4 regions of the Candidatus Brocadia sinica JPN1 genome follow, and region 3 is predicted to be linked to each of the others. Evidence: riboswitches for the same ligand, from Rfam matches in the RefSeq annotation. Region 3 holds a riboswitch; each other region holds the start of a gene.
The links. A riboswitch is a leader RNA that binds a small molecule or an ion and turns the genes downstream of it on or off. The one in region 3 is predicted to bind cyclic di-GMP.
Positions count from the first base shown of each region.

Region 1: it holds a riboswitch for cyclic di-GMP, as region 3 does, so the genes downstream of both, BROSI_RS07885 (peptidoglycan recognition protein family protein) here and BROSI_RS03570 (PqqD family protein) in region 3, are expected to answer to the same signal.
Region 2: it holds a riboswitch for cyclic di-GMP, as region 3 does, so the genes downstream of both, BROSI_RS00795 (right-handed parallel beta-helix repeat-containing protein) here and BROSI_RS03570 (PqqD family protein) in region 3, are expected to answer to the same signal.
Region 4: it holds a riboswitch for cyclic di-GMP, as region 3 does, so the genes downstream of both, BROSI_RS19255 (RCC1 domain-containing protein) here and BROSI_RS03570 (PqqD family protein) in region 3, are expected to answer to the same signal.

Region 1 is NZ_BAFN01000001.1:1,775,168-1,777,369, forward strand. Features, by position in the region: gene BROSI_RS07880 (tetratricopeptide repeat protein) at 1-580, shown strand, start outside; cyclic di-GMP riboswitch class I at 710-852, shown strand; gene BROSI_RS07885 (peptidoglycan recognition protein family protein) at 926-1,651, shown strand; gene BROSI_RS07890 (hypothetical protein) at 1,758-2,105, opposite strand.
Region 2 is NZ_BAFN01000001.1:188,857-191,058, forward strand. Features, by position in the region: gene rtcA (RNA 3'-terminal phosphate cyclase) at 1-786, shown strand, start outside; cyclic di-GMP riboswitch class I at 905-1,046, shown strand; gene BROSI_RS00795 (right-handed parallel beta-helix repeat-containing protein) at 1,153-2,202, shown strand, end outside.
Region 3 is NZ_BAFN01000001.1:791,813-794,014, reverse strand. Features, by position in the region: gene BROSI_RS03575 (hypothetical protein) at 1-280, opposite strand, end outside; gene BROSI_RS20960 (hypothetical protein) at 432-554, opposite strand; cyclic di-GMP riboswitch class I at 743-858, opposite strand; gene BROSI_RS03570 (PqqD family protein) at 1,146-1,421, opposite strand; cyclic di-GMP riboswitch class I at 1,511-1,611, opposite strand; gene BROSI_RS03565 (hypothetical protein) at 2,041-2,202, shown strand, end outside.
Region 4 is NZ_BAFN01000001.1:3,334,885-3,337,086, forward strand. Features, by position in the region: gene rpiB (ribose 5-phosphate isomerase B) at 1-395, opposite strand, end outside; cyclic di-GMP riboswitch class I at 790-917, shown strand; gene BROSI_RS19255 (RCC1 domain-containing protein) at 1,080-2,202, shown strand, end outside.

The sequences.
Region 1 (2,202 bases), 980 kb from region 3:
ACTCAATCCAAAATTGGCCAATGTGCATAATAACCTTGGCATTGTCTATGCGAAGAAGGGTTATCCCGATAAGGCTGTTAATGAACTGAATGAGGCAGTTGCACGGGGATTTGACAATGCGGATGTGCATAATAATTTAGCGGGGATATATTTGACGAAGGGATCAACAGATAACGCGATTGCTGAACTTCAGTTGGCCTTAAAATGTAATCCTGTAGATAGCAATGCCCACTGTAACCTGGGAAATGCTTATATGTCAAAAAATCTTGTGGATGAAGCCATTTCTGAGTTTAAAGAGGCAGTAAAATACAATCCCGCCGATGGAGAGATATACTATTATCTTGGAAATGCCTTTTACCGGAAAGGACAATACAGTGAATCGGTAGATTCTCTTCACCAATCGGTTCACTATCAGCCGAATAACCCGTTAGCACATAAACTACTCGGCGTTATTTATGCAAATTACTTAAACAACCCTTCCAGCGCATTATTCCACCTGAACGAAACACTCAGATTAGACTCTCGGCAATCCATGGCAAAAGAAATAACGGAATTCATCAGCAAGCTAAAAAATAAGTAGCCAATGGTTATCTGTGTTCTTTCATAAGATTTTCATGAACAGGGTTTCTTCGGTAAGTGGGTTCCCAATTCGGCGCTTAGAAACCAGAAATTATTTATTGACAATGAAAAAATTACATTTATAATATAACAACGATAAAGGCAAACTCCGAGTGATCGGGGGACGCAAAGGAAAGGGTCTTTAATAGGTTCATGCGGGGTTCACCTGAGATAATAAAAGAGACGCGTACCATAGAGGAAGCTTTAACTTTTAAAGATAGCCTTACTGCCGAAGATGTTCGGGAATGAATATTTTCACAGCAAGGCTTTTTTTATTTCTAAAAACTTTAAGTTAAGGCGGCATTCTATGCATAGAAAAATAGTATCCTTATTGTCGCGAAACTCGAAGATCTATTTTAGGAATAGAATCATGCACCAGGGCGAGAGGATGGTTCAATGCCTTTCGCTCATTATGATACTGGTTGCATCGGGCTTGTGTGTTTCTACACCCTTTTTTACCAGTGTAAAGATTGAAAGAACGAAAAGACCGGAAGGCCTTGGAAGTTCCTCCTATGTGCAAGATCTCGAAAAACTCTGTCGCATCAATACAAATGGAAGACCATGGGAGTATATCGTTATACATCACAGCGCCACGGCAAAAGGTAATGCCGCCCGATTTGACCATTACCACCGGAAAAACAGAAAATGGCAGCATGGCCTCGCTTACCATTTTGTGATTGGGAACGGATCTGTTTCAGGAGATGGTGAAATTGAGGTTGGTGAGCGCTGGAAAAAACAAATTCATGGCGCCCATACAGCGAATATGGATTGTAATCGTGTAGCAATCGGGGTTTGTCTGGTTGGTGATTTTGAAAACGGGGGAGCCCCAACCGAAAACCAACTCGATTCGCTCGTCAGACTTATCCAATATCTTTCCAGAAAATACAATATTGCTTCATCTAATATATTACAGCATAAAGAGGTGCATCAGAAATGTACCGCCTGTCCAGGTAAAAATTTCCCATTTGCAGAGATTAAGACAAGATTGCTGCAAATCGCATCAAAAGGAAGCAAGCATATCCAGGAATTATAATGGTAGGCTTTTGTTGTGTTCGTGTAAAAAGTTATTTTTGAGGAAGTTTTTGTTCTGTAGTTATTAGTAAGTCTCGTGTAACTCTTTTTGTTACGGCTACGCTGGGTTACTTTGTTTGTGTTTTTAATAGTTCTGTCTTTACCTCTTCAATAGACATACCATAAGGCCTTCCATGCTCTTGTAATTTTTTGTCATATTTGTAATTTCGGGCAGCCACAAGTCCTAAACCTCCTCCCTGGAAATACTCATATATCATAATGGTCTGTTCTTCGGTATCTACAAGATAAAATGGCTGTCTGTTACCTTGCTTCTCTCCCACAACACCAAAAACATGCCGTGCGTTCCCATCACCTTGCGCAACGACATAATTTGTCGTGTTTTTCAATACCAGCACTATGAGTAGTAAGACAATAATAACGAGTAAAAGGGTGTTCGTATTATAGAGTTTGTGCATGGTTGCATCTCCAGGGCTGATTCCACATTTTTAGTGATCTGTTTGAAGAAAAATTGCTAATTCTTTTTATAATGTAAATCTGTTCCTTTGGGTTTTT
Region 2 (2,202 bases), 600 kb from region 3:
GTAAAAGCGGGTGCGTATCGTCTTGACATCGGAACGGCGGGCTCTGTTTCGCTCGTTTTGCAAACCATATTTTACCCACTCAGTCTGGCGAATAAACCTTCTTCAATCACCATCATTGGCGGTACCCATGTCAGCCACAGTCCCTGTATAGATTACCTCATGCAACAGTGGTTATACTTTCTTAAAAAAATTGGTTTTGATGCAGAAATAGAGACACTAAGAGCGGGATATTATCCTCGTGGTGGTGGTGAGGTTTTCATAAACATAAATCCGGCACGCCCGCAACATCCAATACGGATTGAGGACAGAGGGAGGCTTATCCAGGTAATGGGAATATCTGCTGTAAGCAATCTGGATATAAATATTGCCTTCCGGCAGCAAACACAAGCAAAGAAAAAATTATTAGAACAAAATATACCTCACGAAATATCGATGAGAGAAACGCCTGCACTTGGAAGGGGCACAATGTTACTCCTGGTGGGGAAATTTGAACACAGCCAGTGTTGCTATTTTAGTTTAGGCGCCATCGGTAAGCGTGCAGAAACTGTTGCCGATGAGGCGTGTAATGAATTCTTCTCTTTCCTCGAAACCAAGGGCGTCATTGATGAGCATCTTGCAGACCAACTCATCATCCCCCTTGCCCTTACAAAAGGGACATCACAATTTACCACACCCAGGGTTACACAACACCTGCTCACGAATATTGAAATTGTAAAACTGTTTTTACCGGTCACTGTCGACATCCTGGGAAATCTCAACGAGGAAGGATCTGTAAAAATACATTGACCTGGGTAACAGGAAATCATTATCACCACTTTGAAAAAAGTTTATTTTTCAGTTGACAAATTCTAAAGTTATGTATACTCTGTGAGCTGCCTAGTAAGCTCAATATGATCAAAAAACAGTTCGATAAAGGCAAACCCTGAGCGATCAGGGGACGCAAAGGAAAGGGTCTTTACCTGTATAAGGAAGTATAGGAATAAAGAAATAAAAACTTTATAGCGTATACGGAAATACGCATCACATAAGATAGCCTTACTGCCGAAGGTGTTTGCTATAAAATATCTTTGCAGTAAGGCTTTTTTGTTTTTATAGCATCAAAAAGCCACTTTATATCAATTTTATTTGCGGAGGGGAAGGAGAAAAAAATTTATGGATATTGTCAAACGGAGTGCAAGGTCGTTTTTGTTGAGTGCAGGGCTGCTCTTGCTTGCGGTCTGTCTGCTAACATTGTCCAGTAATGGGGTTTCTTATGCGCTGAACCACAGCAGTAATATTACCAGCAATGAGACGTGGTATGCCGCTGACAATCCCCATATCGTTACGACCACCATACATGTGTATAGCGGAGCAACATTAACGATAGAGAAAGGGTGTGAGGTAAGGTTTGATAGTATGGCGGGTCTTTACATCGGGTATTTCAGCGCGGCTACTTTGAATGCGGTAGGGACAGAAGATGCTCCCATCACCTTCACTTCCAATACAGGTTCCCCTGCGCCTAACGACTGGCGGGGGATCGTTTTTTGGAACAGCACGGTTGATGGCTCAACGATTATGGATTATTGCACGGTAGAATATGGGGGATATGACAGTCACCATTCGAACATCGACTGCGACAGCGCCTCGCCTACCATCCAGAATTGTACCATACGGTATTCGGATGAATATGGAATCTATTGTGATAATAACTCAGCGCCCACATTGACAAACAACACGTTAAGTAACAATGGCGTTTATCCTATAAGTTTGTACTGCGGCATACTCGACAGCAATATTTCAGGCAATACCGGGAGCGGTAATGGGACAGATGCCATTGAGGTGCGGGACGGAAGTATAACATCAAACCGTACCTGGGTTCTGCAAGACCTTTACTTTAATGTAACGGGCATCATCCATGTATATAGTGGCGCAATATTGACGATAAATCCCGGGTCTCTGGTGAAATTTAATAGCACGGCAGCCCTTTTCATCGGGTATTACAGCGCGGCTACTTTGATTGCCAACGGGACAAGCGGCATCCCTATTACTTTCACTTCAAATGAATCAACCCCAGCGCCCGGTGATTGGCGGGGGATCGTTTTTTTCAACAGCACGGTTGACGGCTCAACGATTCTGGACTATTGCACGATAGAATATGGGGGATATGAAGACACTTACAATTCCAACATCAACTGCGACAACGCCTCTCCAACCATACAAAAT
Region 3 (2,202 bases):
CGTTGGCCCCCCCTAAAAAGCAAGCCGCTTGTGCACTATCTTCGCTCATCGTGAGTGTTGCTGTGCAGCAATCCTCCAGACACTCTACGGTATCGGAAATATCAATTGCTCCCTTTGTTTTAATTTTATCGTTTACGCAATCGAGAAATTTCCCGATTGCCTCCGTGCCTTTCTGTATGTCAACCGACGTCAGGGAGCCAGCGATTAAACTACCCTTCAATGCCATCGATACGCCAATAATTGCAAGGGTAATCACGAGAATCATACTTTTTGGCCTCATATTCCCCTCCGCTCAATTAAAAGACAATACTTTTTTTCATTAATTTGTTTTCTCCGCATTCTCTGCAACCTGGAGAACTATTGCCATAACCTTGCGGTGGGTGTCAATGGCGGCGAAACCACACCAGAGACACCCACGCTCCTCCAACTTCCTAAAACGCGCGATCTGCCCCAAGTGTGCCTGTATGCGCAGGCCCCAGCTTCTCAAATATCTCCTCGTCGGTGTAAGTAATCACTTCTGGCGCCTCGTACACGGGTAATTTTGTGTCTTCCATGGTATACTCCTTTCTATGATAAAAAATTCTCTCGATCAATCTGAGCCTTCAGCCACCAGCCAGCCTTTTCGTTGCAAACTGACCACTGATAGCTGACCATTGACTGCTTACGTATGGTTCGTTCTATGCTAAATTTTCCCTTAAAACCAAACAAAAAAGCCTTACTGCAAAGATTTTTTCCAAACATCTTCGGCAGTAAGGCTGTCTTTCAGTAAACGGTTTAAACTGTTTAAACCGTTTAAGCGGCTTGTAAAGACCCTTTACTTTGCGCCCCCTGATCGCTCAAGGTTTACCTTTATCGTGATGTATTCAATAATTAACTAGCAATAATAAGGCCAAACTTAAACAGGCAAGAGTATTGATGAGCTTTTTAGTTATAAGACTTCTTTTTGAAATAAATTATGATCATAATGACAAAAACAAACATCCATGGAATTATTCAAACAACATAGATAAAAAGCGTGCCATGTCACACAAGTGTGCCTACACATAAGTGTGTCATGACACACTTATACTCTAAGATGTAAAAGTACACCTCAGGAGTTGCGGCACGGGCCTTATTGTTTTCGGTATTTACCATGGACGATAACCTCATGCCTTATTCTCCAACACACCTTTGCTTGCGAAGACCTCCAATGTTCTTTGAATATCTCCTGACACAGCATGTTCACTGACCATAGAAAATTTCGATCTGATCGCCTGCTCTATCTCCGCTACCGTATGCACACCATCACACAGTTCCCAGATAAGTCTTGCGGTGGGATTAAGGATATGCACCGCCTTTCCCCGGACATTGTACAGCAAGGTCTCATGTCCAATATCCTGTACAATAATGCCTGGTTTACGAAGAGGTTTCGTTGTGTTCATATGTTGTAAATTTCCATTTTGGGCGCAGATGAGTATAGAGTGGAAAACCAAACAAAAAAGCCTTACTGCAAAGATTTTTTCCAAACATCTTCGGCAGTAAGGCTGTCTGTCTGTTCGCTAGTTCGCCGGGTATACCAGAGATCCTGTTACTTTGCGTCCCCTGATCACTCAGGGTTTGCCTTTATCGTATATTTTTCACCAATTTCCGGCGTACCATAACACGAATATCGTTGTATGTCAAGAACAAAATCGAGATGTATGGAGAAATGCCTTGAGGCGAACATCCGTTTAAGGGTGTGAACAAGATGTGAACACAAGATCACAAAATAGCCGGAAACTGGCTTAAAATAGCCTTTCCCGGTTTTGCTTATCCGTCAGACAAAACAAATTACTTGAAACTAAACCTAAAAACGGCTAAACTGGTTTTTATTAATTCGCGCGCAAGGGATCAGGGGTTCGAATCCAGTAGCGCCCACCATGATTATTGCCGAAAAGACCATTGAGGATTCAGACTTACATGAAAAGCTCAGAAAAATAGACAGCCGGAAACTTTTCAGTGATAGGTTTTGTTGTGTAGTACAGCGATTTGATATGCAAATCCTTCTCTAGGAGTATAAAAATGTCAGAACATTTTTCGAATAAAGAAATCGGGGAAAAATATAAGGCAGTCATTTCTTCAACCAAATGTCCGAATTGTGATGGTGAAGCTGTTTCAGTAATGGTAAAAACGATGAAAGTTCCATGGATGGTAAGATGTTTTAGCTGCGGTTATAGTGATGTA
Region 4 (2,202 bases), 2.5 Mb from region 3:
TCTTCTCCGGTAAATTCAGCTCCCACGAACACCCGAACGAGTTCTTTTGCCAGCTCAAGCCCAGCAACACATGAGCCCAGTACCAGAATATTCATATCGTCATGTTCCACACCCTGGTGAGCTGAATACGTATCATGACAAAGCCCTGCACGGATGCCAGGTATCTTGGTCGCTGCCACTGAAGCGCCGACACCGCTGCAGCAAATCAGGACACCTCGATCTGCCTGGCCATTGTGAATCGCTAACCCAACGGCCTCGGCAAAATCGGGATAGTCTACCGGGTCCCTGTTGTATGTGCCCAAATCTACAACGTGATATCCCTGCCGGCGAAGAAAAGCAGTCAGGTACTCCTTCAATTCGAATCCAGCATGATCAGACCCAATAGCAATTCGCATATTCTACCTCCATTTCACCAATAAACATCAAGATAGTTACCAAACAGCGATCTGTCAAGAAAATATAAGGCTAAGTCTGTTGCAAAAGTATATGAGCATATTGTGCGCTTAAAAAAGGAATGTTCATCTACCCCCTTATTTTCTATTGATTTCTTGAAAGTTAATAGCTATATTGAACCGATGTAATTATTCAGCCAAAATGAAACTTTGCAATAAGAATGCACCCTTTAATTGTTTGACTGAGCGTTCACGATGAAGTTGTCTCCCGTAAGAATGGGTGGATGTAATTATATTCTCTTCGGCTAACAAAACTATAATTCCTCAAACTTTTTTAGTTTTGCCTTCATTCAGGCTATATAGTATTATTTTTAAAAAAATAGAGTCACAGAATACATCGCGATAAAGGTAAACCCTGAGCAATCAGGGGACGCAAAGTAAAGGGTCTTAGCTAAAAAATGGTTTAAACGGTCGAACGGTTTAAACCGTTTAAGCGGCTAAAAATAAGACAGCCTTACTGCCGAAGATGTTTTATATGGTATCTTTGCAGTAAGGCTTTATTGTTCTAAAGATATTTATGAAAAAGCATTCGCATACTGTAGCCATATCTTTTATGGAAAACGTGAAGTCGACTAATCATTATTACAAAAACCACCCCCTTAACGTCAGAAAGGAGGCAGAAAGGTTATGAAAAACATATCTTTTGTCCCTATCCAGGTCAAGTTTAGCATTCTTTCGTGCATAGCGATTTTCTTTTCACTGGTATTGACCGCTAGCAATACTTCATTGGCATCTGTAGTCCCCCAACTAGCAGGGGGAGGACATCATAGTCTTGTATTGAAACCAGACGGTACAGTCTGGGCATGGGGACGCAATGATTTTGGCCAATTAGGTAACGGTACCACCAGCGACAGTACAATTCCCATACAGGTAAATACCGTCCCGGGAAAGACAGGTAATTTTAACGGTATCACCGCTATAGCTGGTGGTTGGTCTTACAGTGTAGCCCTAAAATTCGATGGTACGGTCTGGGGATGGGGAAGGAATGATTTTGGCCAATTGGGTAACGGAACTACCAATGATAGCGCTGTTCCCGTACAGGTAAACAATCTTAGCGATGCTGCTGCCCTTGCTGGCGGAGGATTTCACGGTCTTGCCCTGAGGTCGGATGGCACAGTCTGGGGATGGGGAAGGAATGATTTTGGCCAATTGGGTAACGGAACTACCAATGATAGCGCTGCCCCCGTACAGGTAAGCAATCTTAGCGATGTTGCTGCCCTTGCTGGCGGAGGATTTCACAGCCTTGCCCTAAAGTCGGATGGCACAGTCTGGGGATGGGGAAGGAATGATTTTGGCCAATTGGGTAACGGAACTACCAATGATAGCGCTACCCCCGTACAGGTAAGCAATCTTAGCGATGTTGCTGCCCTTGCTGGCGGAAGATTTCACAGCCTTGCCCTAAAGTCGGATGGTACGGTCTGGGCATGGGGACAAAATGATTCCGGTCAATTGGGTAATGGAACCGCCGGTAATAGTACAGTACCTGGACAAGTGAAGAATCTTAGTAATGTCATTGCCATTGAACGTGGGCGTTCTCACAGTCTGGCTGCAAAATCAGACGGTACGGTTTGGGGATGGGGAGATAACTCTTATGGACAACTCGGGAACGGAGCGACTAGTAATAGTACAGTCCCTGTTCAGGTAAAGAATCTGAGTGATGTTGCCGTTATTGGAGGCGGAGGATTTCATAGTCTTGGATTAAAATCTGAAGGTACGGTATGGGCTTGGGGACGAAATAACTCTGGTCAAC